2 regions of the Microbacterium sp. A8/3-1 genome follow, and region 2 is predicted to be linked to the other one. Evidence: predicted binding sites of a transcription regulator. Region 2 holds the regulator's gene; the other holds the start of a gene.
What was found. The regulator HrcA, encoded in region 2, represses chaperone genes, less so after heat shock. The targets are predictions, from matches to a motif close to TTNGCACTCGNNNNNNNCGAGTGCNAA.
Positions count from the first base shown of each region.

Region 1: groES (co-chaperone GroES) is a predicted target of HrcA. The motif match lies at 7,638-7,664, and genes of this name have one in related genera.

Region 1 covers NZ_CP158357.1:1,728,344-1,743,245, forward strand. Annotated here, with positions in the region: gene guaB (IMP dehydrogenase) at 1-208, opposite strand, end outside; gene ABS642_RS08525 (branched-chain amino acid ABC transporter permease) at 500-1,807, shown strand; gene ABS642_RS08530 (branched-chain amino acid ABC transporter permease) at 1,813-2,790, shown strand; gene ABS642_RS08535 (ABC transporter ATP-binding protein) at 2,843-3,796, shown strand; gene ABS642_RS08540 (ABC transporter ATP-binding protein) at 3,793-4,563, shown strand; gene ABS642_RS08545 (ABC transporter substrate-binding protein) at 4,760-6,031, opposite strand; gene rarD (EamA family transporter RarD) at 6,176-7,111, opposite strand; gene groES (co-chaperone GroES) at 7,256-7,552, opposite strand; gene ABS642_RS08560 (class I SAM-dependent methyltransferase) at 7,712-8,920, shown strand; gene ABS642_RS08565 (hypothetical protein) at 8,927-10,165, opposite strand; gene ABS642_RS08570 (hypothetical protein) at 10,149-11,207, opposite strand; gene ABS642_RS08575 (hypothetical protein) at 11,212-11,700, opposite strand; gene tsaD (tRNA (adenosine(37)-N6)-threonylcarbamoyltransferase complex transferase subunit TsaD) at 11,697-12,776, opposite strand; gene rimI (ribosomal protein S18-alanine N-acetyltransferase) at 12,773-13,261, opposite strand; gene tsaB (tRNA (adenosine(37)-N6)-threonylcarbamoyltransferase complex dimerization subunit type 1 TsaB) at 13,258-13,875, opposite strand; gene ABS642_RS08595 (hypothetical protein) at 13,872-14,902, opposite strand, start outside.
Region 2 covers NZ_CP158357.1:514,651-529,552, reverse strand. Annotated here, with positions in the region: gene ABS642_RS02610 (16S rRNA (uracil(1498)-N(3))-methyltransferase) at 1-674, opposite strand, end outside; gene dnaJ (molecular chaperone DnaJ) at 677-1,792, opposite strand; gene hrcA (heat-inducible transcriptional repressor HrcA) at 1,830-2,861, opposite strand; gene ABS642_RS02595 (carboxylesterase family protein) at 2,976-4,397, shown strand; gene hemW (radical SAM family heme chaperone HemW) at 4,399-5,634, opposite strand; gene ABS642_RS02585 (DUF1990 family protein) at 5,651-6,304, opposite strand; gene ABS642_RS02580 (GIY-YIG nuclease family protein) at 6,503-6,910, shown strand; gene ABS642_RS02575 (DUF1990 family protein) at 6,889-7,404, opposite strand; gene lepA (translation elongation factor 4) at 7,407-9,260, opposite strand; gene ABS642_RS02565 (ABC transporter permease) at 9,501-10,484, shown strand; gene ABS642_RS02560 (ABC transporter permease) at 10,486-11,424, shown strand; gene ABS642_RS02555 (ABC transporter ATP-binding protein) at 11,421-13,349, shown strand; gene ABS642_RS02550 (ABC transporter family substrate-binding protein) at 13,492-14,902, shown strand, end outside.

The DNA.
Region 1 (14,902 bases), 1.2 Mb from region 2:
TGCCCCCCTCACGCGCCATCGCGATCGCCATGCGTGACTCGGTGACCGTGTCCATCGCGCTCGACAGCAGCGGGGTGGCGACCGAGATGCGGCGCGTGATGCGCGACGACGTGTCAGCCTCGCTGGGGATGACGTCGGTGTGCCCCGGCAGGAGCAGCACATCGTCGTACGTCAGTCCGACGAAGCCGAAGGGATCGTGCTGGTCCATGGAAGCTCCTCCTGCGCGAGTCGCGCGAATCCGAGTGCGAGTGGGGTGGTCGACGCCGGCCGGTGCGGGGAAACCCGTATGAAGATTCTAAGCGAGACCAGGCCGTGAACATTCCCGGAGGCGACCATCATTCGCGCGGGATGCCGCCGGTGTAGGTGAATCGCAAAACGCGCACTACGCTCAAGTGCGTCGTCCATCCCCGCGGTTCACACCCGATGCCGCGGAGAAAGCACTCACAGTGGAGGTTGCGTGGGACCCACATCAATCGCCGTGCAGCGAAAGCGACCCTGGGTGGTCGCTTTCCTCGGCATTCTCATGGCGCTGACCGCGTTCCTGGTCCTGCCTCCGTCCTCCGCCTCGGCGGAGACCTCCGACGACGAGCAGGAGGTGACGGACTTCTACTTCGCCGGGGTCATCACCTTCGATGATGAACCCGTCGAGGGTGTCGTCATGGAGATCGAGGGCAACGGATTCAAGGGCGAGACCGAGACCGACGCCGACGGCAAGTGGCGGCTGTACGTGCCCGAGAAGGACAAGTACACCCTCACCGTCGACGAGAAGACCCTGCCGGACGGGGTGATCGTCGACGCGAGTCTGCTGCCGGAAGGCACGCAGCCGATCGCGGGCACCACGGCCTCGTTCGAGGTCGAGTTCGGCCTCACCGGCACCAAGATCATGAACCTGTTCCTCGGCGAGGGGCAGCGGATCACGGTGTCGTTCATCGATCAGCTGCTCTCGCGTCTCGTCGGCGGCCTGAACTTCGGGCTCCTGCTGGCGCTCGCATCGATGGGCGCTGCACTGATCTACGGCACCACGCGGCTGTCGAACTTCGCCCACGCCGAGATGGTCACCTGGGGCGGTCTCGTCGCTCTGGTGACGACCACCTTCTGGCATCTTCCGCTGTGGGCCGGCATCGTCGCCGCCGTGGTCGGGGGCGGTCTCTTCGGCTGGGCCCTGGATGCCGGGATCTGGCGTCCGCTGCGGCGACGCGGACTCGGCGTCGTGCAGCTCATGATCGTCAGCATCGGGCTCTCGCTCGCTCTGCGCTACGCCTTCCAGTACCTGATCGGCGGCGACACGCGTCAGCTTCCCGGCGCCAGCCCGGCACCGATCCAGTTCGGTCCGATCTCGCTGTCGTACATCGACATGATCGGCATGGGGGTGAGCATCGTCGTGATCCTCGGCGTCGCCTTCTTCCTGACGCGCACCCGCATCGGCAAGGCCACGAGGGCCATCTCCGACAACCCGCAGCTGGCTGCCGCATCCGGCATCGACGTCGACAAGGTCGTCCGCTACGTCTGGATCCTCTCCGGCACGCTGGCGGCGATCTCCGGCATCCTGTGGGCGTACTTCCGCCCCGGCGTGAAGTGGGACATGGGCGCGCAGATGCTGCTGCTCATCTTCGCAGCGATCACGCTGGGCGGCCTCGGCACCGCGTTCGGTGCTCTCGTCGGCTCGCTCATCGTCGGCATCGCGGTCGAGGTCTCGACGCTCTGGATCCCCTCCGATCTGAAGTATGCGAGCGCCCTGGTCGTGCTCATCGTGATCCTCCTCGTCAGACCCCAGGGACTGCTGGGCCGCAGGGAAAGGTTGGGCTGACCGCCATGGACTTCGGAAGCATCTTCTCCAACACCGCCGTCTACCTGTTCAGCCCGGTCACCCTGGCGTACGCCCTGGCGGCGACGGGTCTCGCGATGCACTTCGGCTTCGCGGGCCTGCTCAACTTCGGTATGGCCGCCTTCATGGCGATCGGCGGCTACGGCTACGCCATCTCGGTGCTGACCTTCGGGCTCCCGTGGTGGATCGGCATGCTGATCGGTCTGCTCGGCGGCGCGCTGTTCGCGGTGCTGCTCGGCATCCCGACTCTGCGTCTGCGGGCCGACTACCTCGCGATCGCGACGATCGCGGCCGGCGAGATCGTGCGCCTGCTGTTCACCACGCAGGTCTTCGACGAGTACACCAACTCCGCCGACGGCCTCGCCCAGTTCAACGGCGGCTTCCGCGACGCGAACCCCTTCCCCGTCGGGACGTACGGGTTCGGGCCGTGGACGTACAGCGCGGACGATCTCTGGAACCGCGTGTTCGGGCTGATCGTGCTCGTCATCGCGATCCTGCTGGTGTGGGCGCTGATGCGCAGCCCGTGGGGCCGCGTGCTCAAGGGCATCCGCGAGGACGAGGACGCCGTGCGCTCGCTCGGCAAGAACGTCTTCGCCTACAAGATGCAGGCGCTCATCGTCGGCGGTGTCATCGGCGCGGCGGGCGGTATCGTTTTCGTCCTCCCCTCTGCCGTCGTCCCCGGCAGCTACACGACCTCGCTGACGTTCTTCCTGTGGACGGTCCTCCTCCTCGGCGGCGCGGCCACCGTGATCGGACCGACGCTCGGAGCGATCCTCTTCTGGGTCGTGTTCGCCTTCATGGCGAACCTGCTGCCGGCGATGGCGAAGTCGGGGATCCTGCCGATGTCCGACAGCCAGGCCTCGACGCTGGTGTTCATCTTCATCGGCGTCGCGCTGATGCTGCTCGTGATCTTCCGCCCCCAGGGCATCCTCGGCGACAAGAGGGAGATGACCTTTGTCAAGTGAACTGACCCCCGAAGCGGTCCCCGAGGGGACTGCGGCCCCGGCCACCGGGAGCATCCGTCGCCCGAAGACCACCGGTCTGACCAAGGGCGAGGTGAAGCCCGGCGTCGCCAAGGTCGATCCGATCCTCATCGCCGACGGCGTGGAGCGGCGCTTCGGCGGACTCACCGCCGTCGACGTCGACCACCTCGAGATCCCGCGCGGCGCGATCACGGCGCTCATCGGCCCGAACGGCGCCGGCAAGACGACGCTGTTCAACCTGCTCTGCGGCTTCGACAAGCCCAACAGCGGCACGTGGTCGTTCGACGGCAAGAACCTCTCCGGCGTACCGTCCTTCAAGGTCGCGCGGATGGGACAGGTCCGCACGTTCCAGCTGACCAAGTCGCTGTCGCTGCTGACGGTGCTCGAGAACATGAAGCTCGGTGCCCCCGGCCAGCGCGGCGAAGGGTTCTGGTCGAGCCTGTTCCCGTTCCTTTGGCGCAAGCAGGACACCGAGATCGAGGGCAAGGCCCGCGACCTCCTGGCGCGGTTCAAGCTCGACGCCAAGGAGCAGGACTTCGCGGCCTCGCTCTCGGGCGGACAGCGCAAGCTGCTCGAGATGGCCAGGGCGCTGATGAGCGACCCCACGCTGGTCATGCTCGACGAGCCGATGGCCGGCGTGAACCCCGCGCTCACGCAGTCGCTGCTCGACCACATCCTCGACCTCAAAGGCCTCGGCATGACCGTGCTGTTCGTCGAGCACGACATGCACATGGTCCGCCACATCGCCGATTGGGTCGTGGTCATGGCCGAAGGACGCGTCGTCGCAGAAGGACCGCCGGACGAGGTCATGGCGGACCCCGCCGTGATCGACGCCTACCTCGGCGCCCACCAGGACGTCGACCTCGGCGCCGTGACCGGCCGCATCCCCGTGATCTCCGATATCGACCCGGTGAGCTTCCGGGAGCAGGTCGAGGCCGAGGTCGAGGCCGAGGAATCCGTCGACGACGCCGAGGAGAAGAAGGCATGACCGACCAGACGCCTGTCCGGAACGAGATCAAGAACGACGACGTCATCGTCGAGCTGAAGGACGTGCACGCGGGCTACCTGCCGGGCGTGAACATCCTCAACGGCGCGAACCTCACAGCCCACAAGGGCGAGCTGATCGGCATCATCGGCCCGAACGGCGCCGGCAAGTCGACGCTGCTGAAGGCGATCTTCGGCATGGTGAACGTGCGCAGCGGCGACGTCACTCTCCACGGTGAGAGCATCGTGGGGCTCAAGGCCGACAAGCTCGTGAAGCGCGGCGTGGCCTTCGTCCCGCAGACCAACAACGTCTTCCCGTCGCTCTCCATCGAGGAGAACCTGCAGATGGGGCTCTACCAGAACCCCAAGATCTACGCCGAGCGACTGGAGTTCGTCAGCAGCATCTTCGCCGAGCTCGGCAAGCGGCTCAAGCAGCGTGCCGGTTCACTCTCGGGCGGTGAGCGGCAGATGGTGGCGATGTCGCGCGCGCTCATGATGGATCCGTCGGTGCTGCTGCTCGACGAGCCGTCCGCCGGCCTCTCCCCCGTGCGCCAGGATGATGCGTTCATCCGCGTCTCCGACATCAACAAGGCCGGCGTCACGACGATCATGGTCGAGCAGAACGCCCGGCGCTGCCTGCAGATCTGCGACCGCGGCTACGTGCTCGACCAGGGCCGGGACGCCTACGAGGGCACCGGTCGCGACCTCCTCAACGACCCGAAGGTGATCGGGCTGTACCTCGGTACCCTCGGCACCGAAGACGCCGCCTGACGCGGAAGAGAAGAGGGGCGGATGCTGCGGCATCCGCCCCTCTTCCGTGCCAGGACGCTTCGACAGGCTCAGCGGCCCAGAGGCTGGGTCCCTGAGCCTGTCGAAGGGCTGAGCCTGTCGGAGGGCTGAGCCTGTCGACGGGCCGAGCGCACGGCGAAGGCCCCGGATGAGTCATCCGGGGCCTTCGTCTGTGTGATCAGTTCGTGCGGGTGATCAGGTTGTCAGCACCGTACTTGTAGGTACCGATCGAGGCACCCTGGGGGTCGCCGTTCTCGTCGAACGTGACCTCGCCGGAGTAGCCGTCGTAGTCGGCCGTGCCACCGTCGTTGATGATCTTGGCGCAGTCAGCGAAGCTGGTGCACTTCTCACCGTCACCGGTGCCGCCGGAGACCTCAGCCATCTTGGCCGCGATGTCCGCGCCCTCGGTGGAACCGGCCGCGAGCGATGCGAGAGCGACGAGGACGACGGCGTCGTAGGCCTCAGCGGCGTACGTGAAGTCGTTGACCTCGGGGTTGCCCTCACCCGTCCAGAACGTCTGCAGACGATCGGTGAAGTCGTCTTCGAGCGCCGGGCCCGGCTTGGTGCCCTGCGCGCCCTCGAGCGAGAACGAGAAGTTCGTGTCGGGCGAGGAGCCGTAGTCGGACAGGTTTCCGTCGACCAGGTACCACTTGTCCGGCGTGATGCCGGCGTTCTGCAGCAGCGGGGCGATGGTCTTGAACTGGTCGAACGACACGATCGCGACGGCATCCGGGTTGGCTGCCTTGATCGTCTCGACCTGGGCGTCGAACTGACCGTCACCGACGTTGTACGAGGCGTCGGCGACGACCTCGCCACCCGCGCCCTCGAACGTCGACTTGATGTTGTCGAACAGACCCGTGCCGTAGGCGTCGTTCTGGTAGATGACGCCGAGCGTCTTGTGTCCGTCTTCGGCGATCAGGTTGCCGAGGACCTCGCCCTGCAGCAGGTCGCTGGGCGCGGTGCGGAAGTAGAGTCCCTTGTCGTCCCAGTCGGTGAAGTCCGGACCGGTGTTCGACGCGGAGATCTGCAGGATGCCTGCGCTCACGTTGCCGTCGAGGATCAGGCGGGAGACGCCGGATGCGGCAGCGCCGACGATGGCGGTGACGCCCGCGCCCTGGAGCTTGGTGATCGAGGTCTCGTACGCCTTGGTGTCGGTGTCGCCCTCGTCCTCGGCGGTCAGGTCGATGGTGACGCCGGCGGCGGCCTCGTTGACCTCGGACACGGCGAGTCCGACGCCGGATTCCATGGGCGGGCCGAGGAACGACAGCGAGCCGGTCTGCGGCAGCAGCGAACCGAGCTTGAGCGTCAGGTCGGCTGCGGGCTTGTCTCCACCGCCGTCCGAGGGCTCGGCGTTCGGCGTGCTGCAGCCGGCGATGACGATGGCGGATGCGCTGAGCAGCGCGATCCCCGCGAAGACCTTCGCGCTGCGCGAACCCTTCAATACGTTCATGTTGCTCCCTTGCGTAACTGAGCGCGGATTGTGACCACGATCGGGTGCTCTAACACTAGAGCGTGGGACACGCCGACAGGGGTCGCTCATGTTTCGGTGCGTTAACGATCCGACACCGAGTCCGGTGCGCAGCGGAACCGGGAATCAGAGCGATTCGGGCTTCGCGACCGCGCGGCCACGTCGGGCGGCCAGGACGAGGTCCACCACGAAGACGACGATCGCGATCCAGACGATGATGAATCCGGCCCATCGCTCGGCCGGCATCGGCTCGCCGAGGACCGCGACGCCGATGATGAACTGCATCACCGGGGTGACGAACTGGATCATGCCGATCACCGTGAGATCGATGCGTCGCGTACCTGCCGCGAACAGCAGCAGCGGCACCGCCGTGACCACGCCGGCGAATCCGAGCACGAGGGCGTGACCCCAGCCGTTCGCCCCCATCGTGATGCCGGCGGGCGTCTGCGCCACGATGATCAGCTGCACGACGGCGATCGGGATCAGCCAGAACGATTCCAGCGTCAGACCGCTCACCGCGTCGACGGCCGGCCCGATCTTCTTCTTGATCAGCCCGTAGACGCCGAAGGAGGCCGTCAGCGACAGCGCGATCCACGGGAAGGCGCCGTAGGCGACGACGATCACGACGACCGCGATCGCGGCGATGGCGATGGCCGCCCACTGCAGACGGCGGATGCGCTCCTTGAGCACGAAGACGCCGAGCAGCACCGTGGTGATCGGGTTGATGAAGTAGCCGAGGCTGGTCTCGACGACGTGGCCGGTGAGCGTGCCGAGGACGAACACCTGCCAGTTGACGTAGATGAGGAGGCCGGCGAGCGCCGTCCAGCCGAGCAGCTTCGGCTGCCGCAGGATGACGCCGAAGGCCGCCCAGCCGCGAGTCACCGTCAGCAGCAGGAGGCAGAAGACCAGCGACAGCAGCACGCGCCACGCGACGACCTCCCAGGGCCCGGTGGGCACGAGCAGGAGGAAGTAGAGCGGGAGGATCCCCCAGAGCAGATACGCGCCCCCGGCGTAGGCGACTCCGGCGGTCCGAGTGGCGCGGGTCGTCGTCTCAGGGTGCACTGCACAACCCTATGTCGCGCGGGCGGTGCTCGGCGCCGCAGGGCGACGGTCCGGAGGAGTCCGGCAGAAAACCGACGCCGAGTGGCGGGATGCAGAAGGGGCCCGGATGCCGCAGCATCCGAGCCCCTTCCGAGGAACGCTGGTTCAGCGGACGACGACCGCGAGGACGTCGCGAGCCGACAGGACGAGGTACTCGTCTGCGCCGAACTTCACCTCGGTGCCGCCGTACTTGCTGTACAGGACACGGTCGCCGACGGCGACGTCGATCGGAACGCGGTTGCCGTTGTCATCGATGCGGCCGGGGCCGACGGCGATGACCTCGCCCTCCTGGGGCTTCTCCTTGGCAGTGTCGGGGATGACCAGGCCACTCGCGGTGGTCTGCTCGGCCTCGACCTGCTGGATGACGATGCGGTCCTCGAGCGGCTTGATGGAAACCGACACGGTCTACCTCTTCTTTCTTGACGCTGACACGAAAGACTTGTTCGCACTCTCAACCCGAGAGTGCTAATCCAGTCTAGGCGCTCGGCTGGCACTCATGCAATGCGAGTGCCAGCGCCAGGTCCGTCTCGGCGGCGAGAGCGGGGGAATTAGGCTGAGGGCGTGGAGATGTCCGAGCTGCGTGCCCTGCTGACCCCCGAGGGGCTCGGGCTGCTCGACGAGCTGGGGCCCATCGAATCGACCGCTGAGGTCGCCCGCGCCGTCTCGCGGCTCCGCGCGGCAGGGCACTCCCCCGAACTGGTCTCGGCCGTGGTCGGTCAGGCGCACCTGCGCTTCCGGGCGACGACGAAGTTCGGCGCGTTCGCCGGCCGGATGCTCTTCACCCGCGCCGGGCTCGAGCAGGCGACGAGACTCGCGGTCGCGGCACGGCACGCGCAGCGCATCCGCAGCTCTGGCATCACGCGGGTCTCCGACCTCGGCTGCGGCATCGGCGGAGATGCCCTCGCTTTCGCCGGTGCGGGCCTCGACGTGCTGGCGGTCGACGCCGACGAGGTGACGTCGGTGATCGCCGCCTACAACCTCGCGCCCTTCGGGGATACGGCCGTCGTCCGTCACAGCACGGCGGAGAACGCTCTCGATGCGCCCGGCGAGGAGCATGGCGCCGTGTGGATGGACCCTGCGCGGCGCACCGCGGGGCACAGCGAGACACGACGCGTGTCCTCCGACGACTACTCTCCCTCCCTGGACTGGGCCCTCGACGTCGCCGCGCGGATGCCGACGGGCATCAAGCTCGGACCGGCTCACGACCGCGACGCGCTCCCGTCCGACGGCGAGGCGCAGTGGGTGAGCGCCGACGGCAGCGTGGTCGAGCTGGTGGTGTGGAGCGGCGCGCTCGCGCGGGAAGGCGTACGCCGGGCTGCCCTCGTGATCCGCGGCGAGCGCTCGCACGAGCTCACCGCGGGAGCCGATGCCGAGGACGCCCCCGTGCGCGAACTCGGCGCCTTCCTGCACGAGCCCGACGGCGCGGTCATCCGTGCGCGGCTCATCGGCGACGTCGCGCGGAGCCTCGACGCCGGGATGCTCGACGAGCACATCGCGTACCTGACGTCGGATGCCGCGCTGACGAGCCCCTTCGTGCAGTCGTTCCGCGTGCGCGAGACCATGCCGGCCACCCCCAAGGCGATCAACGCCGTGCTGAAGGCGAACGGCATCGGCCGGCTCGAGATCAAGAAGCGCGGCATGGACGTCGACCCCGCGGCCTTCCGGAAGAAGCTCGCGTTGCGCGGGGACGCGGAGGCCACCCTGATCCTCGTCCGGGTGGGTGACCAGCGCCGTGCGATCCTCGCCGATCGCGTTCCCGCCCCGGCCTGACGGCCGTCACTCGTCGGAGTCTCCCGGCGCCTCGACCCTGATCGGGTCGCCGGGCGGCGACTCGATGCGCACGGTGTCGCCGGGGGTGATCGGGGAGGAGAACGACGAGTCCCGCGTGATGGTGAGGAACGGGGTCTGGTTCTGCGTGTTCTGCACGCCGATCGTCCAGGAGACGGGGAGCCCGCCGTCGATCCCGTCGACCACCGCGAAGAGCCCGGCACCGGGCAGGTCGAACGTCGTGCTGCACACCGGGGGCTCGTCGGGGGCATCGATGATCATGCAGTGCTCGAACGACCCGGCGTCGTCGCCGTCGGCGAATCGGGATCCCAGCCACACGGGCTGGTCCTGGAAGTAGCCGACGAGCGACAGGCCCATCGAGAACCCCTGCTCGAACAGCTCCGTCGCCCTGGCGCGCTCCTCGCCCTGGAACTGGTTCACCATGGTGACGCTCGGCGTCCACCGCTGGATCGAGACCATGGGCTCGCCGGCCGTCGAGAACATCATGTAGACGTTCACGCTGGTGCCGGAGACGACGGCAGGATCGACGTCCGCATCGCCCGGGTCCGGCACCATCACGAACGTCGAGAGTCCGAACGGCCCCACATCGTCGCGATCCTGGCACGAGTCGGAGGACTCCTCCCCCACGTCCATCACCACGCAGACCAGTCGTCCGTCCTCCCTCGTGCCGTACCAGACCAGGGCGTCCTCGTCCTGGCCGACGGCGCGCAGCGTGCCCGGGTCGTACTCGCCCTGGTCATACAGCTCGAGTCGTCTCTGCTGCTGGTCCTCGCTGAGAGGGATGACCTCGGGGCGCTTCCCGAAGAGCACCCAGCCCGTGCCCACGCCGATCGCGAGCAGCAGAGCGGATGCCGCAGCCACGAGGACCCACCGACGTCGCGGCACCTCGAGCCAGGTCCGCTGCCACCGCTCGCGCCGCGTCTCCGCACGCGGTTCGGCGCGAGGTTCGCCCGGCGGTTCGGCACGCGGTGCGGCGGCGGTCCCCGTCGCGGGGCCGACCTCCCCCGGCACCGGGGTGCGTGGCGGTACGTGCTCCCGATCGATGAGCGCCGGCGGCTCGGCCGCACGTGCCGACGGCTCCGGCGCCGCGGTGGAGACCATCAGGGCCGGCCGCGCATCCTCGAGGTCGCGCAGTCGCCGCGCCTCGGCATCCGTCAGCCCTCCGTCGCGCGCGTACGCCTTCCGCAGCAGCCGCGACCGCTCCTCGCCTTCAGTCCCCTCCGGCACCGAGCTCACCTCGCTCCCGGGTGATCACGAGGTACGACGGACCGGTCGGCGAGAACTCGTACGTGGTCGCGGCGCCGGTCTGCGGGTCGACGACGTTCAGGACCAGCCCCGCCCCCTGTTCGACGATGGTCTGCGGGTCGGCGCAGACCATCGGGGACGGAGACATGGAGCCGTCGTAGATGAGGCATGTGCCGGGTGAATCGACCTGCATGGCGGTCCAGATCGGCACGTCGCCGTCGTAGCCGGCCACCCAGATCGAGTGCGGATCGAACCCCTCGTCGGCGAGCTTCTCGGCGATGCGCGTCTCGTTCTCGTTCGCATAGATGATTCCGGTGGCTCCCGAGCTGTAGTCGTAGCTGCTGACCGCGACGGCAGGCTCCCCCGACGCGGCGAACAGCACCTGGGCGGTGACCTCGCGCTGCGAGCCGCCGTCGGCGTCGACGATGATCGACCCGACCATGCCGGAACCGGCGACCGCCTCGGTGAGCTGACAGTTCGGAACGGTCGACTCGCCGTCGCCCAGGATCAGGCAGGTGCGCCTGCCCCCGTCCTTCGTCGCGGCCCAGACGACGACACCCTCCTCGACGGCGAGAGCGCGGACCGATGACGGGTCGTACTCGGCCTCGGCCAGCAGAGCGTTCTGCCACTCCCTCTGCTCGGATGTCAGGGTGATCGCCTCGGAACGGATCTGACCGAACAGGAGCCATCCGAGGCCGACCCCGCACAGGAGCACGGCCACCGCGGCGAGCGCGATCCACCGCACGTGCACGCGCCGTGGAGCGGGAGCGGATGCTGCGGCCGGGGCCTCGTCCACCGGGTCCTGGGCGGTCTGGGCGGTCATCGCAGTGGCGCGTTCCGGGGCAGCGGCTGGTTCCGGAGCGACGGGCTCAGCGATCCCGATCACGCGGTCCTCACGGCGCTCGACCGCTCGCGCCTGGAGTGCACGCAGGCGCGCGGCCTCGGCGTGCGAGAGGTCGCCGTCACGCCCGTACGCCCGCGCCTGCAGTGCGCGCATCTCCGCGAGCTCCTCGGCGTCCTGCATCCTGCTATCCGAGCCGCTCGAACTGCATACCGGCCCACACGAGCCAGCCCAGGCTGTAGACCGTCGCGCAGAGCCCGAGCACCAGTGCCCAGCGGCCGATCGCGCGGCTCTCGACCGGGCGGCGCAGCGACATGATCGCGGCGACGACCGAGACGACGGCGACCGGAATGCCCCAGCCGACGAAGAAGGATGTTCCCAGCGCGACGATCGCTGCCAGCAGGGCCCAGGGCGCCAGCCGGGTGTCGTCGATCACGGTGGCGTCCGTCGCGGGCTCCCACTCGGTGTCATCGACGGCGTCGAGGTCGGGGCCGCTCACGACCACGGGCTCGATGCCGACCGGCCCCGTCGGGAGCTTCGCATAGCCGTCTCGGCGCGCGCCCGGGATCCTGGTCGCTCCCGCGGGCTGCTCGACCTCGCCGCTGGGCCGCTCGATGCTCGTGCGGGGCGTCGGTGGGGTTCCGTCCTCGTCCGGTCTACGCGGGACGTCGCTCATGCGGGAACCGCTTCCGCGACCTGGATCTCCGTCACCGGCAGAGTGGAGTCCGCGCCGAACGCGAGCGTCGACGGGCCGCGCCCCGAAGAGATCAGCTCTGCGGCGAGCACCGCGATCATCGCGCCGTTGTCGGTGCACAGCGAGAGGGGCGGGATCCGCACGGTCACGCCGGCCGCCTCGGCGCGCTCGAGTGCCACCTGGCGCAGCCGACGATTCGCGATCACGCCGCCGCCGAGCAGCAGACGGGGAACACCGAGATCGGCACAGGCGGCGAGCGCCTTGGTGACCAGCACGTCGACGACCGCCTCCCGGAAGCTCGCCGCGATATCCGCCACGGGGACGGCCGTGCCCTGGTTCGCCTCGTCGGCCTCGAACCGCTCGACCCAGCGGGCGACGGCGGTCTTCAGCCCGGAGAACGAGAAGTCGTAGCGGTGCTTCGCCAGATCGGAGGCGCGGGAGAGCCCGCGCGGGAAGCGGATCGCGTCCGGGTCGCCTTCGAGCGCAGCGCGGTCGATCTCCGGACCGCCCGGATAGGGCAGCGAGAGGAGTCGGGCCACCTTGTCGAAGGCCTCTCCCGCGGCGTCGTCCACGGTCTCGCCGAGCAGCTCGACGTCGGTGGTGAGATCGCGCACGTGCAGCAGGGAGGTGTGCCCACCGGACACCAGCAGTGCGATGGTCGGGTACTCGAGCGGCTCGGCGTCCGGAGTGAGGATGTCGGCGGCGATGTGCCCGACGAGATGGTTGACGGCGTACAGCGGCTTGCCGAGCGACACGGCGAGGCCCTTCGCCGCTCCGACACCGACCATCAGCGCGCCCGCGAGCCCCGGTCCGCTGGTCACCGCGACGGCGTCGAGGTCGTCGAGGGTCACCCCGGCCTCGGCCAGCGCCGCGTCGATCGACGGCTGCAGCGCCTCGAGGTGCGCACGAGCTGCCACCTCGGGGACGACGCCGCCGAAGCGCGCGTGCTCGTCCATGCTCGAGGCGATGGTGTTCGACAGCAGCGTGCGTCCGCGGACGATGCCGATCCCGGTCTCGTCGCAGCTCGTCTCGATGCCCAGCACCAGAGGCTCACTCATGCGTTCGCCTCCTCCGGCTCATCGGCGGACAGCGGATGCCGGCGCAGGTCGCGCCGCATGACGATGGCATCCACGTCGTCCGGCTGATAGTAGCGAGGGCGCCTGCCGATCTCCTCGAAACCCTCGGCGAGATACAGGCCGGCCGCCGAGGGGTTGTCCGCCCTGACCTCGAGGAACACCTCGCGAGCGCCGCGCTCGCGTGCAGACGCCAGCAGGGCGCGCAGCAGGGCGCGCCCTCGACCCTCTCCGCGGTGCTCGGCGACGAGGGCGATGGTCTGGATGTCGGCATCCGGGCTGCCCTGCAGAGCGCGCACGCCGCCGTAGCCGATGACGATGCCGTCGCTCTCATCGACCAGGTACTGCCCGTGCGGGCTGGCGAGCTCCGCGGCCATGGTCTCGGCACTCCACGCATCCGTCGGGAACGACCGGTGCTCGATCAGCATGATCGCGTCGAGGTCCGCCGGGGTGGCGCTGCGGAGCGTCATGATCCGACCTTCTTGGGGGCTCCGGGCATGGTCACGTCGGGGTGGCGCATGTAGAGGGGCTCGTCGCCCGTGAGCGTGCGTCCGGCGCCGAGCGCGCGCGCACCCACGCAAGCCAGGTCGGCTCCGGAGAGCGTCGGGACGTCGATGCGTCGGACTCCCGCGAGATGCGCATCCGCATCGACGGCCTTGACGAGGACGGTCTCCGCGATGACGCGCGGGATGCCGTCGGCATCCGCTCCGTCGAAGACCGTGATGGCGACTTCGCGTCGGCGGGCATCGGTGACGATCGCGAACGGCCCGGACGCCGTCTCGAGAGCGGTCAGCGCGGCGGCGAGGTGACTGGGGACGGCGACCACCGGGATGCCGCGGCCGAGCGCGAACGCGCGGGCGGCGGCGATGCCGATGCGGAGGCCGGTGAAGGGGCCGGGGCCCATGCCGGCGACGACATGCGTGATGTCGCCGGGGCCGGCGTCGGCGAGCACCTCGGCGAGCAGGACGCCGATGACCTCGGCGTGTCCGAGAGGATCCGCGGTCCCCGCCTCGGCGCGCCGGGTCCCGTCGGCGTCGATGAGGGCGACGGCGGTGCCCAGGGAGGTGTCGACGGCGAGGATCACCTCTCCAGGGTAGTCCGGCCGGCCGGGGGCCTGGTCGCGGAGGACTCGACCTCCGCGGGCGGAGCATCCGACGTCGTCGCGCGCTTCCATCGGTCTCCGCCTGCCGCGCGGGCACGGACCGCCGCTGATCCTGCCGCGGTGGCCAGCGCGTCGTAGTCGTATCCGGCGGTCGCCACCGTCGCCCAGCCGATGCTCGCCGACGCTCTGATGCCCTCGACGGGCGCGTCGCGCTCGATGGTCGAGATGCGGGTCAGGATGTCCCGCATGTGGAACTGGATCGCTTCCTCGCTCCCTCGGATGATGACGATCGCCCGGGTGTCGTCGATCCGGATGGCGTCGGCGGCAGCGGGAAGCGCGTCCTGGATGTCGTCGTGGAACCGGTTCGCGATCATCGCGAAGGCGGAGCCGGTCGAGGCCTCCCGCAGATCGGCGGGGTCGTCCAGGCGCACGTCGAGGATGGACCAGACCTGCTCGTTCTGGGCACCGGCCTTCTGCAGACGCCACCGAGCGCGTTCGATCGCGGCGTCGATGGCCGAAGGGGGCGTCGCCTCCGCCCTGACCAGCAGCACCAGGGTGAAGGCGGCGCACGTGCTCAGCACGAGCGTTCCCACCGCGTTCATCCCGCGCAGCGTGCTGAGCTGCTCGTCGGCGCTCACTCCCTGATTCAGCACGGCCGCCACGGCGGCGGCCGCCGCGACCACGAGGAACGCGCACGAGGCGAGGCCGAGCGGCAGGAGGATGTCGCGCGGGCCGGGTTGCCGTCGTAGGAGCTCGTAGGCGACGAAGGCGGCGAAGACGCCGCTCACGAGGAACACGGTGTGGAACGTGGGCAGATACACCGGGGTCTTCACCGTCACCACCAGCAGCGACGGGACGATCAGCAGGTAGACCGCGACAGGCCACCAGATGACCCGCCTGCGCAGGTGCATCCGCAGCCCGATCCAGACGAGCGGCTCGAAGCACAGCAGCAGGCCCGACGCCGCGGCTCTCATCAGAGGATCCGCGGTCTGGTTCCCGGCGAGCCAGA
Region 2 (14,902 bases):
GAGGTGCGCAGCACCGTGTCGCCGAGGAGCACGCGCTCCGCACCGGCATCCGTCAGCAGGGCGAGCTCCTCGTCGGAGATCCCGCCCTCGGGTCCGACCACCAGTACCAGGTCGCGCCCGTCCGGTTGAATCGCCGAGAGCCGGACCGATGCCGTCGGATCGAGCAGCAGCACGCGGTCGGTGCTCGCCCGCGCGGCGAGCTGCTTCGTGGTCACCGGTGCGGCGACCTCGGGGACCCAGGCACGGTGCGCCTGCTTCGCCGCTTCCCGCACGATGGTCGCCCAGCGCTCCCGCCCCTTCGCGGCCTTGGGGCCTTCCCAGCGTGACACGCTGCGACCGGCCTGCCACGGCACGACCTCGTCGACGCCGAGCTCGCAGGCGGCCTGCACGGCGAGCTCGTCGCGATCACCCTTCGCGAGGGCCTGCACGAGGACGATCCGCGGCGAGGGTGCCGGATGCTCGATCCGCTCCTCGATGCGCACGTCGACAAGGGACGGCGACACCTCTTCCGCGACTCCGGCGAGCCACACCCCGGAGCCGTCGCCGACCGTGACGGCCTCGCCGACGCGGAGCCGGCGCACCGCGGCCGCGTGCTTCGCCTCGGCGCCGGTCAGCGACACGACGTCTCCGACACGGGCGTCGGTCGATGACGCGACGAGGAAGTGCAGCGCCACGATCAGTGCCCGCGGAACCGGTCGCGGAGCTTGGAGAAGAGTCCCTGCTGGAACTGGGCGAGCTGCGGGCCGGGGGCCTTGGCCTTCTTCGCGAAGTCCTCGATCAGGGCGCGCTGCGCGGAGTCGAGCTTGGTCGGCGTCACGACCTGCACGCCGACACGGAGGTCTCCGCGCTGCGAACCGCGGAGCGGGGTGATGCCCCGACCCTTGATCGTCAGCACGTCACCGGACTGCACGCCGGGGCGGATCTCGAGGTCGACCTCGCCGTCCAGGCCCTGGATCGAGGTCTCCGTGCCGAGGATCGCATCCGACATCGACACCTCGAGGGTCGCGAGCAGGTCGTCGCCCTCGCGACTGAAGGCCTGGTGCGCGTTCACCGACACCTCGACGTACAGGTCGCCGTTGGGGCCGCCGGCCTTGCCGACCTCACCCGAGCCGGGGAGCTGCAGACGGAGTCCCGTCTCCACACCCGCCGGGATGTCCAGCGACACGGTGCGGCGCGAGCGCACGCGCCCCTGGCCGCCGCAGGTGCCGCACGGGAACGGGATCGTGGTGCCGTAGCCCTCGCAGGTACCGCACGGCTGAGAGGTGACGACGTTGCCGAGAAGGCTGCGCACCTGACGCTGCACGTGTCCCGAACCGCCGCAGATGTCGCAGGTCACGGGCGAGGTGCCCTCCTGGCAGCACGACCCCTGACAGGTCTCGCACAGCACTGCCGTGTCGACCTCGATGTCACGGTGCGCGCCGAACACGACGTCACCGAGGTCGAGCGTCACGCGCACGAGGGCGTCCTGACCGCGTTCACGACGAGAACGCGGTCGTCCGCCGCGACCGGCACCCTGTGCCGCGCCGAAGAACGTCTCGAAGATGTCGCCGAAACCGCCGAAGCCGCCGAAGTTGCCGGCCGCGCCGTCGCCCCCGCCCATGTCGTAGCGACGGCGCGAGTCGTCGTCGCTGAGCACGTCGTACGCGTGCGTGACGAGCTTGAACTTCTCTGCCGCCTCGTCGCCCGGGTTCACATCCGGGTGCAGCTGCCGCGCCAGGCGCCGATACGCCTTCTTGATCTCGTCGGTGGAAGCGTCTCGGGACACCCCGAGAACCTCATAGTGGTCCGCCACGATCGCCTTTCTGCGTGTGTCTCTCGTGACCGTCGCCTCAGCGACCGGCCTCGTCCTCGTCGAGCATCCGCGACAGGTAGCGGGCGACCGCCCGCGCCGCCGCGAGATTGCTCGGATAGTCCATGCGCGTCGGCCCCATCACGCCGACCCTCGCCGTCCCGCTGGGGGCGGCGTAGTTGCTGGCGACGATCGACGCCTCGCCGAGACCGAACGGCTCGTTCTCGGTGCCGATGCTCGCGCCGAGCCCCTGCTCGTCGGTCACCATCTCGCCCATCAGCCGCAGCAGCGTGACCTGCTCCTCGATCGCCTCGAGGATCGGATGGATGCTGCCGCGGAAGTCCTGCTCCCGCCGTGCGAGCGTCGCGGCTCCCGCCATGACCAGTCGCTCCTGGCGGAACTCCCCCAGCTCCTCGATGACGACGGCGGCGAGCGTGCGCAGCGCGACGTCCTTCGTCTGGTCCTCGGCGGCGACGAGATTCTGCAGCCGCTCGGCCGCATCGCTCACCGCCTGCCCCGTGATCAGGGCCGAGAGCCGCGCGCGGAGGACGGCGGTGTCGGCGTCGTCCACGTCGACGGGCAACGGCGTCAACCGCTGCGAGACGCCGCCCGCGTCGGTGACGAGGACGATCAGCACGCGATTCGGCGCGAGGGCCACGAGCTCGAGGTGCGTGATGTGCGCGCGAGCGAAGGACGGGTACTGCGCGAGCGCGACCTGGCCGGTGAGCTGCGTGAGCACGCGGACCGTGCGGATCATCAGATCGTCGAGGTCGGTGGGGGCCGTCAGGAACGACTCGATGGCGGTGCGCTGGGCGACGCTGAGCGGTCGCAGCTGCGCGAGATGGTCGACGAAGACGCGGTACCCCTTGTCGGTGGGCACCCGCCCCGAGGAGGTGTGCGGAGCGGTGATCAGCTCTTCGTCCTCGAGCAGCGCCATGTCGTTGCGGATGGTCGCCGCGGAGACGCCGAACGAGTAGCGATCGACGATGGAGCGGCTTCCGACGGGTTCGTGGGTCTCGACGTAGTCCTGCACGATCGCACGGAGAACCTGGAGTCCTCGCTCTGAGACCATCACCTTCCCCTTCCGCCGGTACTCGGACGCTCGCTGGCACTCTGATGTTCCGAGTGCCAATCCTACCCCGCGCAGCCGAGTAAGCCCCGAAAGGCCACCCCTAAGATGGCGCTCATGACGACGACGCCGCCGACCGCGACCCTCTCCGGCGGCACCGTCCGCGGAACTCTCGAGACGGGCATCCGCCGCTTCCGCGGCATCCCCTACGCCGCCGCACCGTTCGGTGCGAACCGATTCCGCGCCCCGCAGCCCGCGACGTCGTGGGACGGGATGCGGGACGCCACCGAGTTCGGTCCCACCGCACCGCAGCTGCCGTACCCCGGTCCGATCGGGGAACTCCTCGGCAGCGTCCGCATCGAGGGCGACGACATCCTCACCGCGAACGTGTGGGCGCCGCAGGATGCCGCCGCCGCGCCGGTGCTGCTGTGGATCCACGGCGGCGCGCTCGAACGCGGCACGGCGGCGCTCGGGCTGTACGACGGCATGCCCTTCGCACGCGCCGGGATCGTGTTCGTGTCGATCAACTACCGGTTGGGGTCCGAGGGCTTCTCGGTGCTCGACGGCGCCCCCCGCAACCTCGGTCTGGAGGATGCCGCGGCCGCCCTCGCCTGGGTCCACCGCGAGGTCGCGGCGTTCGGCGGCGACCCTGGGCAGATCACGGTGATGGGCGAATCGGCGGGAGGGGCGATCGTCGCGGGGCTCCTGGCGAAGGAGCAGTCCCGGACGCTCATCGCGCGCGCGATCATCGAATCCGGACCGCTCGAGGCGCAGGCGGCGCACAAGGCCGGCCGCATCTCCGTGCAGCTAGCGAAGCGACTCGGTGTCCGCCCGGAACGCGGGGCCTTCGCCGAGATCTCGCCCGACCGCCTGCTCGAGGCCAGGCGACAGCACGCCGCAGGATCCTCCCCGCTGGGCGGAGCACCCGGCTTCCAGTTCGCGATCGACGCGGAGAGCCTCCCGCGTTCCCCGCATGAGGTGCTGCCCGACGTCGACATCCCTCTGCTCATCGGCAGCAACACCGACGAGTACCGGCTGTGGTTCCCGCCGGCGGCCCTCGACGGCATCAGCGCACTCAAGCTCCTCGCGGCCCGTCTCGCCCTGCGGATCCCGCGCGCCGCCGTGCAGGCGTACCGCGCGGAGTTCCCCGACGCGTCGACCGGCGAGATCTTCGGGCAGCTCGCGACCGACGTTCTCCTGCGCGCTCCGCTGACGCGTCTCGCTCGGAAGCGGACCGCGCCGACGTACGTGTACGAGTTCGCTTGGAACAGCCCGGTGCGCGACCTCCGCGCGGCGCACGCGCTCGAGCTCGGATTCGTGTTCGACCGGCTCGACGACCCCGAGGCGCAGCGCCTCGCCGGCCCGGACACGCCACGTGAGCTCGCGGCGGAGATGCATGCGGCGTGGGTCGCGTTCGTGAAGACCGGCGACCCCGGGTGGCCGGTGTTCGGCACGGAGCGCCGGACCCGTGTGTTCGACACGACCAGCGCGACGGTTCCGCAACGGCGCACGACCGGATTGGACCTGCTGCCGACCTGAGTCAGTCGGTCAGCTCGCGCACCACCGCGTCGGCCATGAGCCGACCTCGGAGCGTCAGCTGGACGCGGCCCTTCACGGCCGCGACCGGATCGACCAGCCCGTCGGCGATGAGCCCGGCGACCCGCGTACGGTTCGCCGGGCTCACCTCGTCGATCGCGATCCCCTCCCGGATGCGACTGAGCAGCAGGATCCGCTCCAGCAGGCGGGAATCCGCGTCGGGTCGCTCGGTGCCGGCGGCAGGAGATTCGGATGCTGCGAGCCGCTGAGCGTAGGCGGCGGGGTGCTTCACGTTCCACCAGCGGAGACCCGCGACATGGCTGTGCGCACCGGGCCCGAAGCCCCACCAGTCGCTCCCGCGCCAGTAGGCGAGGTTGTGCCGAGACCGGTTCTGCTCTGCAGTCCGGCCGTGGGCGGCACGCGCCCAGTTGCTCACCTCGTACCAGTCGAAGCCGGCGGCCGCGAGGCGGGCATCGGCGAGCTCGTACATGTCGGCCTGCAGGTCGTCGTCGGGCGTCGGAACCTCTCCCCGTCGGATCTGCCTCGCGAGCTTCGTGCCGTCCTCGATGATGAGGGCGTACGCGGAGATATGGTCCGAGTCGAGTTCGAGCGCGGCATCGATCGACGCCTCCCAGTCGGCGAGCGACTCGCCGGGCGCGCCGTAGATGAGGTCGACGCTGACCGCGAGGCCCGCGTCCTTCGCGGCGGCGACCGCCGTGCGCACGTTCTCCGGACGATGAGTGCGGTCGAGCGCGGCGAGCACGTGCGGCACCGCGGACTGCATGCCGATCGAGAGGCGGGTGACGCCGGAGGCCGCGAGAGTGCGCGCGACGTCCGGGGTGACCGTGTCGGGGTTCGCCTCGACCGTGACCTCGGCACCCTCGACCAGACCGAAGGCGGATGCCGCGGCGTCCAGCATCCGCGCCAGATCACCCGCCGGGAGCAGCGTCGGCGTGCCGCCGCCGAAGAACACCGTGTCCATCGGTCGCAGGGCACCGGCCTCGCCCAGCACCCGTGCGGCGAGGTCGATCTCTCCGATCAGCGTGGAGGCGTAGTCCTCCTGCTTGGCGCCCCGCAGCTCGCTCGACGTGTACGTGTTGAAGTCGCAGTATCCGCAGCGCACACGGCAGAACGGGACGTGCAGGTAGGCCGAGAACGGCACACCGAGGTCGATCGGAAGATCGTCGGGCAGCCTGCCGTCGGAGGGCGCGGGATCTCCGAGCGGGAGCGGTCCCGCCATCAGTGGTGTCTCGGCATCAGACGGGCGTCGCGTAGAGCGGGGAGATCGCGCGGAGGTACCGGGCGAACAGCTCGCGCCGACGCCGCTTCACCAGGGCGGGGACGGTGCGGTAGAGCAGGGAGTTCGGTGCGTCGAAAGCACGCACGGTGAACCACACCTCATCGTTGTCCTCGCGCCATTCCACGTCGAACGACTCCTCGCCGCTGACGACGGATCCGCCGACGGTGCCGAGCACGAACCCGATGCGCCGGGTCTCTTCGGTGACCGAGATCACGCGGAGTTCGGAATCGGCGCGCATTCCACCGATGCGCCCCTTCAGGTGGAGGGTCATGCCCGCGCCGACGAACGGCGTGCCCTCGGCGTCGTAGCGAGGCTCGACGTCGTGCTTGCTGGGAGCGATCGGATTGCCCTCGGCGTCGAAGCTCACGCCGGCGTACGCCGGTCCCGGTGCAGGCCGGAGGTCGTCGACGGAGAGACCCGCGGCGCGCTGCGCCGTCCAGGAGAGGAGGGCTTCGCCGGCGGTCTGGAAGCGTTCGGCACCACTGCCGATCCGCCACGAATCCTCTGCCGGGATGCTGCGCTCCGGCGGATACTGCATCAGATCGGGCGCGTGGGTCGCACCCACGGCCGCATAGTCCACCGTGTCGTCTCGGAAAGTCCCGCGCCGCATGAGTTCCAGCCTACTTCGGGTTCCCTGAGTGATCACCCCCCACGCGCCGCATACGGTCACATCCCTGTCCCCGTGAGGCGCTCCCCCGGCTCCCTGAGCCTGTCGAAGGGCCCGCACCCCTGGGTCCCTGAGCCTGTCGAAGGGCCACACGTTATCCACAGCGCCGTCCGGGCACCCGGCCGCGCGGCACGATGAGTAATGCCCTGGACATACATTCTGAAATGCAATGACGGCACCTTCTACACGGGAAGCACGAACGGCGAACTCGAGTCGCGCGTCTGGCAGCACAACCATGACGATCAGTACGCTGCGAACTTCACGCGCAGACGCCGTCCGGTCGTCCTGGCTTATGCCGAGCAGTTCGACACCGTCGACGCGGCATCCCGCCGCGAGAAGCAGATCCAGGGCTGGAGCCGGGCGAAGAAGATCGCTCTGATCGAGCTGAGAGGTCACGACCTTCCTGCGCTGTCCCGGTCGCGAGGCAGCGACGCTTCTACAAGCTCAGCGACCCAGGACGCGAACCCACGAGACGGCGACGCTTCGACAAGCTCAGCGATCCAGGACGAGAAGCGCCGAGGACAACCTCAGCCGGACGTGGGTCCCTGAGCCTGTCGAAGGGCCCGAAGCGCTGCTTCGGCTTCCGCCTGCACGATGCGGACGTACTTCGCGTGCGTGCGGCGCTGCAGGAGCCGCAACGCCGGCGCCATCAACATCCAGAAGAGAGATGCCGGACGGGAGACGGACCGCGCGGTGAACACGCCGTGCTCGTCGATCAGGAAGGACTCCTCGCCGTAGATCGGATGCCCCGGCCTCGTCTCGTAGCCGAACCCGCTCGCATCGGCCCACACCACCCTGATCGGCTCGACGAAGCGGATGCCGAGGAGGCGCTTCGCGAGCACCCCCTCCGCGCCGGGAACGGGTTCCCCGACCGGAACCTCGAACCCCGCACGCCGCTTGAACTCCCAGGACCGGACCAGCGCGGACACGGCTTCGACGGACTCCGGCGGTACGACCGTGGAGTGCTCCACGCCGCGCATCCCGCTCGGCACAGTGTCGAGCGGCCGACGTGTGAGGCCGCGCTCGTATGCCGGGAGCGGCATCCCTACTTCTTGTCCTTGCCGTCGACGTCACCCGAGAGTGCGGCGATGAACGCCTCCTGGGGGACCTCGACGCGACCGACCATCTTCATGCGCTTCTTGCCCTCCTTCTGCTTCTCGAGGAGCTTGCGCTTGCGGCTGATGTCACCGCCGTAGCACTTGGCGAGCACGTCCTTGCGGAGTGCACGGATGGTCTCACGCGCGATGATCCTGGCGCCGATGGCAGCCTGGATCGGCACCTCAAAGTTCTGACGAGGGATGAGTTTGCGCAGCCGCTCCGTCATGAGCGTGCCGTACGCGTACGCCTTCTCGCGGTGCACGATCGAGCTGAAGGCGTCGACCTTCTCACCCTGGAGCAGGATGTCGACCTTCACGAGGTCGGCCTCCTGCTGTCCGGAGGGCTCGTAGTCGAGGGAGGCGTAGCCCTGCGTCTTCGACTTGAGCTGATCGAAGAAGTCGAAGACGATCTCGCCGAGCGGCATGTTGTAGCGGAGCTCGACGCGTTCCTCGGAGAAGTACTCCATGCCGAGCAGCGTTCCGCGGCGCCCCTGGCATAGTTCCATGACCGTGCCGACGTAGTCCTTCGGCAGCAGGATCGCCGCCTTCACCATCGGCTCGGAGACGGATCCGATGCGTCCGTCCGGGTACTCGCTCGGGTTGGTGACCGTGACCGTCTCGCCGGTGTCGGAGGTGAGCACCTCGTAGATCACGCTGGGCGCGGTGGTGATGAGGTCGAGACCGAACTCGCGTTCGAGGCGCTCCGTGATGATCTCGAGGTGGAGAAGACCGAGGAATCCGCAGCGGAAGCCGAAGCCGAGCGCGACCGAGGTCTCGGGCTCGTACGCGAGCGAGGCGTCGGAGAGCTTGAGCTTGTCGAGCGCCTCGCGGAGCTCGGCGTAGTCGCTGCCGTCGATCGGGTAGACACCCGAGAAGACCATGGGCTTCGGATCGGTGTAGCCGGGAAGCGGCTTGTCCGACGGCCGGCGCGCCGTGGTGACGGTGTCGCCGACCTTCGACAGACGCACGTCCTTCACACCGGTGATGAGGTACCCGACCTCGCCGACGCCCAGACCCTTGGTCGGTGTCGGTTCCGGGCTCGAGACGCCGACCTCCAGCGCCTCGTGGTTCGCGCCGGTCGACATCATCTGGAGGCGCTCGCGCGGCGCGAAGCTGCCGTCGATCATGCGCACGTAGGTGACGACGCCGCGATAGGAGTCGTAGACCGAGTCGAAAATCATCGCGCGGGCAGGGGCATCCGCGTCACCGGTGGGCGGCGGGATCTCCTTCACCAGCCGGTCGAGCAGCTCCTCGACACCGACGCCGGTCTTGCCGGAGACGCGCAGCACATCCTCGGGCTTGCCACCGATGAGTGAAGCGAGCTCTTTCGCGTACTTCTCGGGGTCGGCGGCCGGCAGGTCGATCTTGTTGAGCACCGGGATGATGTGCAGGTCGTTCTCGAGAGCCAGGTAGAGGTTCGCGAGCGTCTGGGCCTCGATGCCCTGCGCCGCGTCGACGAGGAGGATGGCGCCCTCGCATGCCGCGAGCGATCGGGACACCTCGTACGTGAAGTCGACGTGGCCAGGTGTGTCGATCATGTTGAGCGCGAAGGTCTCGCCCTCGATCTCCCACGGCATCCGCACCGCCTGGCTCTTGATCGTGATGCCGCGCTCGCGCTCGATGTCCATGCGGTCCAGATACTGCGCGCGCATGTCACGGTCGGAGACCACTCCGGTGATCTGGAGCATGCGGTCGGCGAGAGTCGACTTGCCGTGATCGATGTGGGCGATGATGCAGAAATTGCGGATCTGCGCGGGCGGCGTCGCGGCAGGCTGAAGAGGAGTGAGGGCGCGTGGTGACATGTCCCGTCGATTCTACGGTCAGGGCAGGCTAATGCTCGATTCGCCCCAGGTGCTGATATTCTGCCGAGGTTGCCCGGGAGCAATCCGTGACACCGGATCCCGAGAGCGATAGGACTCCGTCACAGACCTCGTGCAGGGCGTCGCGTCGCGCAAAGAGGTGGATGGTGATTGAATGTCTACCCGGCTCAGCGTTGCGTCGGCGATCCCGCGCATCTCTGTAGAAGAGAAAGAATCATCACCTTGATCAAGTATCTCGTGCGCCGTGCACTCGGCTGGCTGCTCATGATCGTGGTCGCGACGAACATCACGTACTTCCTGGCGTGGGGGTTCCTCGACCCGCGCAGCAATTACGTGGGTCGACGTCCGCCGCTGACCGAAGAGCAGATCGTCAACACGCTCGCTCCGCGCAACCTCAGCGACACCGTTCCGCTCATCGAACGGTGGTGGACCTGGCTCACCGGCATCCTTCTCCGCTGGGACTGGGGCGTCAGCCCCACGGGAGGCTCGGTCAACGAGCAGGTCGCGTACCGGATGTGGGTCAGCGCCGAGCTCGTCCTGGGTGCGACGATCCTCACGACCGTGCTCGGAATCGCGCTGGGCGTCTACACCGCCTCGCGTCAGTACAAGCTCGCCGACCGGATCGGTCAGGCGACCAGCATCATCACGATGAACATCCCGATCGTCGTCGCGGCATTCGCGATCGTGCTCCTCGCGATCGGTCTGAACGACGCCACCGGCGTCCGCATCTTCTACGTGACGGGCAACGCGAGCCGAGGTGTCGAAGGCTTCTTCCCCGTCCTCATAGACGTCCTCCAACATCTGACCTTGCCGACGATAGCTCTCGTGGTGATCGGCTACGCCGGCATCCACTTCCTGCAGCGGTCGCTCCTCCTCGACAACATCGGCGCCGACTACGTGCGCACGGCACGAGCCAAGGGGCTGACGAAGCAGCAGGCGATCCGCAAGCACGCCCTGCGCACCTCGCTGATCCCCGTCGCCACGCAGGTCGCCTTCACGATCCCCGCCATCTTCACCGGGGCGGTCCTCACCGAGACGATCTTCGCCTGGAACGGCATGGGCAAGTACTTCATCGAGACCATCACCAAGAACGACATCCACGGCACGGTCGCGGTCGCGGCCTTCGGTGCCGTGCTCACCGCGATCGGCGCCATCCTCGCCGATGTCGCCGTGGTGGTGCTCGATCCTCGAGTGAGAGTGAGCTGACATGACCTCGGAAATGATCGATCCCACCGTCGAAGCCTCGACGGCAGCTCCCGGCCCCGAGACGACGCGGGTCGCGACCCGGCGACTGTCCAAGTGGACCCTGTACTCCCGGCGTTACGCCCGCAACAAGGGTGCGGTCGCCGGCCTCATCATCTTCGCCCTGCTCGTCCTCTTCGCCATCATCGGACCGCTCATCGCGCGCTACGACCACGTCGAACTCGACTTCCTCGCACTCAGCACCGGGCCCACGGCAGAGCACTGGTTCGGCACGAACAACGCCGGCAACGATCTCTTCGCCCAGGTGGCGGTCGGTCTGCAGCGCTCGCTGATGATCGCGGTGAGCGTGTCCGTCGGCGTGACGATCGTCTCGGCTCTCGTCGGAACCGCGGCCGCCTACTTCGGCGGGTGGACCGAGCGCATCACCCTGCTCGTCATCCACTTCATGATGGTGATCCCCTCGTTCCTCATCCTGGCGATGATCTCGAACAAGTCCGGCGGCGACTGGCGCGTCATCGCGCTCATCATGATCTTCGTGATCGGCTGGTACTTCCCCGCTCGCGTGATCTGGACGCTCGCTCTGTCTCTGCGCGAGCGCGAGTACGTGAGCGCCGCCCGCTACATGGGCGTTCGCGGCTTCCGCATCGTGCTGCGCCACCTGCTCCCGAACATCGGCTCGCTCCTCGTGATCAACTTCACCCTGGGCGTCGTCAACGCGGTCGTGGCCGAGACCGGCCTGTCGTTCCTCGGGTTCGGCGTCAAGATCCCCGACGTCTCCCTCGGCGCGCTGATCGGCGCCGGCTCGAGCTCGCTGATCACCTCGCCCTGGCTGTTCTACTTCCCCGCCGCCGCGCTCACCCTTCTCACCGTGTCGATGGCGCTCGTCGCCGACGGCCTGCGCGATGCCCTCGATCCCACGTCTGCGGCTGGAGGCCGAGCATGAGCAACGTACTCTCCGTCCGCGATCTCGCGGTCAGCTTCGCGTCAGAGGCGGGCCGCGTCGATGCGGTGCGCGGTGTGTCCTTCGATCTCGAGGCCGGCAGGACCCTCGGCATCGTCGGCGAGTCCGGGTCCGGCAAGTCGGTCACGTCCCTCGCGATCATGGGGCTCCTCGACGAGAACGCCAAGGTGACTGGGTCGATCATGTACGAGGGCAAGGAGCTTCTCGGCATGACCGACAAGCAGCTCTCCGTGATCCGCGGCAACGGCATGTCGATGGTCTTCCAGGATCCGCTGACATCCCTCACGCCGGTGTTCACCATCGGCGATCAGCTCATCGAGGCGCTGACCGTGCACCGGAGCCTGTCGAAGAAGGATGCCTGGAACCGCTCGGTCGAACTGCTGAAGCTCGTCGGCATCACCGAGCCGGAGCGACGGATGAAGTCGTTCCCGCACGAGTTCTCCGGCGGCATGCGCCAGCGCGTCGTGATCGCCATCGCGATGGCGAACGATCCGAAGCTCATTATCTGCGACGAGCCAACGACCGCCCTCGACGTGACGATCCAGGCACAGATCCTCGACCTCATCGAGAAGGCCCAGCAGGAGACCGGCGCCGCGGTCATCATGATCACCCATGACATGGGTGTCGTCGCCCGCACGGCGGACGACGTCATGGTGATGTACGCCGGGAAGCCCGTCGAGCAGGCTCCCGTGCACGAGCTGTTCCACAAGACCCGGATGCCGTACTCGATCGGTCTGCTCGGCGCGATCCCGCGCGTCGACAAGGCGGAGAAGGAACCTCTCACGCCGATCAAGGGCAACCCGCCGCTGCTCATCAACCTGCCCGATGCGTGCCCCTTCGCCGACCGCTGCCCCATCGTGATGGACGCGTGCCGCACGAGGGAGCCGGAACTCCTGCCGGTCGCGACCGGTTCCGGCGACCTGCACCGCGCCGCCTGTATCCGCGCCCACGAGATCGAGGACGGCGGCCTCCTCGGCGGCATCCCCGTGTACCCCGTCCGCGAGGTACCGGAGAGCCCGCTGGCGAAGCTTCCCCGCGAGGAGCGGCCCATCACGCTCGAGGTCAAGAACCTCACCAAGACGTTCCCTCTTCTCAAGGGCGCGTTCCTGAAGCGCAAGGTCGGCGAGGTGCACGCGATCAAGGGCGTGAGCTTCGATGTGCGCGAGGGCGAGACGATGGCGATCGTCGGCGAGTCCGGGAGCGGCAAGACGACGACGCTCCTGCAGATCATGGACATGGTCAAGCAGACCGACGGCGACATCGTCATCGCCGGCACGAGCGTGAACGACATCCACAGCCACAAGGTAGAGCGTCAGCTGCGCCGCGACATCCAGATCGTCTTCCAGGACCCGATGGGAGCACTCGACCCGCGCATGACGGTCGCCGACATCATCTCGGAGCCGCTCTTCGCGATCGGGACCCCCAAGGAGGAGGCGCACCGTCGGGTCGACGAGCTGATGGACCTTGTCGGCTTGAATCCCGCGCACAGCGACCGCTTCCCGCAGGCGTTCTCCGGAGGACAGCGACAGCGCATCGGCATCGCCCGTGCCCTGTCGACCAACCCGAAGATCGTCGTCCTGGATGAGCCGGTGTCGGCACTCGACGTCTCGATCCAGGCGGGCGTGATCAACCTCCTCGACGAGCTGAAGGCGAAGCTGGGTCTGTCGTACCTGTTCGTCGCGCACGACCTGTCCGTCGTGCGGCACATCGCGGACCGCGTGGCGGTCATGTATCTCGGTGACTTCGTGGAGCACGGCGACGTCGACGACGTCTTCGAGAACCCGCAGCATCCGTACACGAAGGCGCTGCTCTCGGCCATCCCCGTTCCCGATCCCGACATCGAACGCACGCGCCAGCGCGTGGTTTTCGATGCCGAGACCATGAGCACCCGCGCCGTGACGGCCTGAGACACGACCACGAAAATCCGCGGAACGATGCTGTGGTCACCGTCCGATAACGGTTAGGCGGTATTCACTGTCGCCCGCTGTGGTTCGGAACAAGGCGAACTATTCTTCCCTTTATGAATCGCCGAAAGGCGGAAGGAGCACCATGAAGAACAAGAAGTTGTTGGGGGCCATCGCGATCAGCGGCGCCCTCGCACTCGCCCTCGCGGGTTGCGCGAGCGGCTCCGGGAACACCGGCGGCGGGGACAACGGCGGCGGCGAGACCGTCGAGACCAAGGCAGCGGACTACAACCCGCAGCCCCGCGAGAACCTGAAGGAGGGCGGCGAGGTCAACTTCGAGATCAACGAGGTCCCGGAGCAGCTCAACGCCTTCAACAGCGACGCCAGCGCCGACACGGCGCGCCTGTGGTACTACTACATGCCGCAGCTCCTCCTCGTCAGCCCGGAGGGTGAGGTCACGAAGAACGACGCGTACCTCGACGCCTACGAGATCGGCGAGGACGGCGGCAACACGACGCTGACCTTCACGTTCACGGACGAGGCCCACTTCAACGACGGCACCGACATGGACTGGACCGCCATCGACGCGACGTGGAAGGCGAACCGCTCGACCGAGGAGGGCTACAACCCGAACGCGACCGACGGCTACAAGCAGATCACGTCGGTCGAGGAGGGCGACTCCGTGAAGACCGCGGTCGTCACCTTCGACGGCATCTACGCATGGCCGTCCATGGCGTTCCTCACGGGTGGTGTCCTCAACCCGAAGCACGCTGATGTCGAGACCTTCAACAACGCCTACATCGGCAACCTCAACGCCGAGTGGGGTGCGGGTCCGTACACCGTCGACGAGTTCGACGCGAACGCGGGCTTCGTCTCGTTCAAGCCGAACCCCGAGTGGTGGGGCAACGCGCCGCTGCTCGACAAGGTGACGTTCACGGCGCTGGAAGACGACGCCGCGATCAACGCCTTCAAGAACGGCGAGATCGACCAGGTCGAGGCCGGCAGCCAGGAGCGCCTGGCCCAGGTCGAAGACGTCGACGGCGCTGTCGTCCGTCGCGCTCAGCAGACCGCCAAGACGGTCCTCATGGTCGACGGCGACAAGCCGCAGTTCGCAGACCTCGAGGTACGCAAGGCGTTCTTCATGGGAATCAACATCGACCAGCAGAAGCAGATCGCCTGGAACGGCCTCGGCTACGAGGAAGAGGCGGCCGGCTCGCTGAACATGTACTCCTTCCAGGACGGGTGGTCCGACGCGTTCGGCGAAGCCGGTCTGAAGTACGACGTCGACGGCGCCAAGAAGCTCCTCGACGATGCAGGCTGGGTCGAGGGCGATGACGGCATCCGCGAGAAGGACGGCGTCAAGTTCACGGTCGTCTACCCGATCTTCAGCAACAGCCCCGTGCAGGAGGCGCTCGCGAAGTCGCTGCAGGCTCAGCAGAAGGAGATCGGCATCGATGTGCAGATCGAGGTCCGCGCGTCGGCTGACTTCTCCGACGACTTCACGTCGAAGAACTGGGACATCTTCGGTCTCCGCTTCACCGACTCCGACCCGTTCG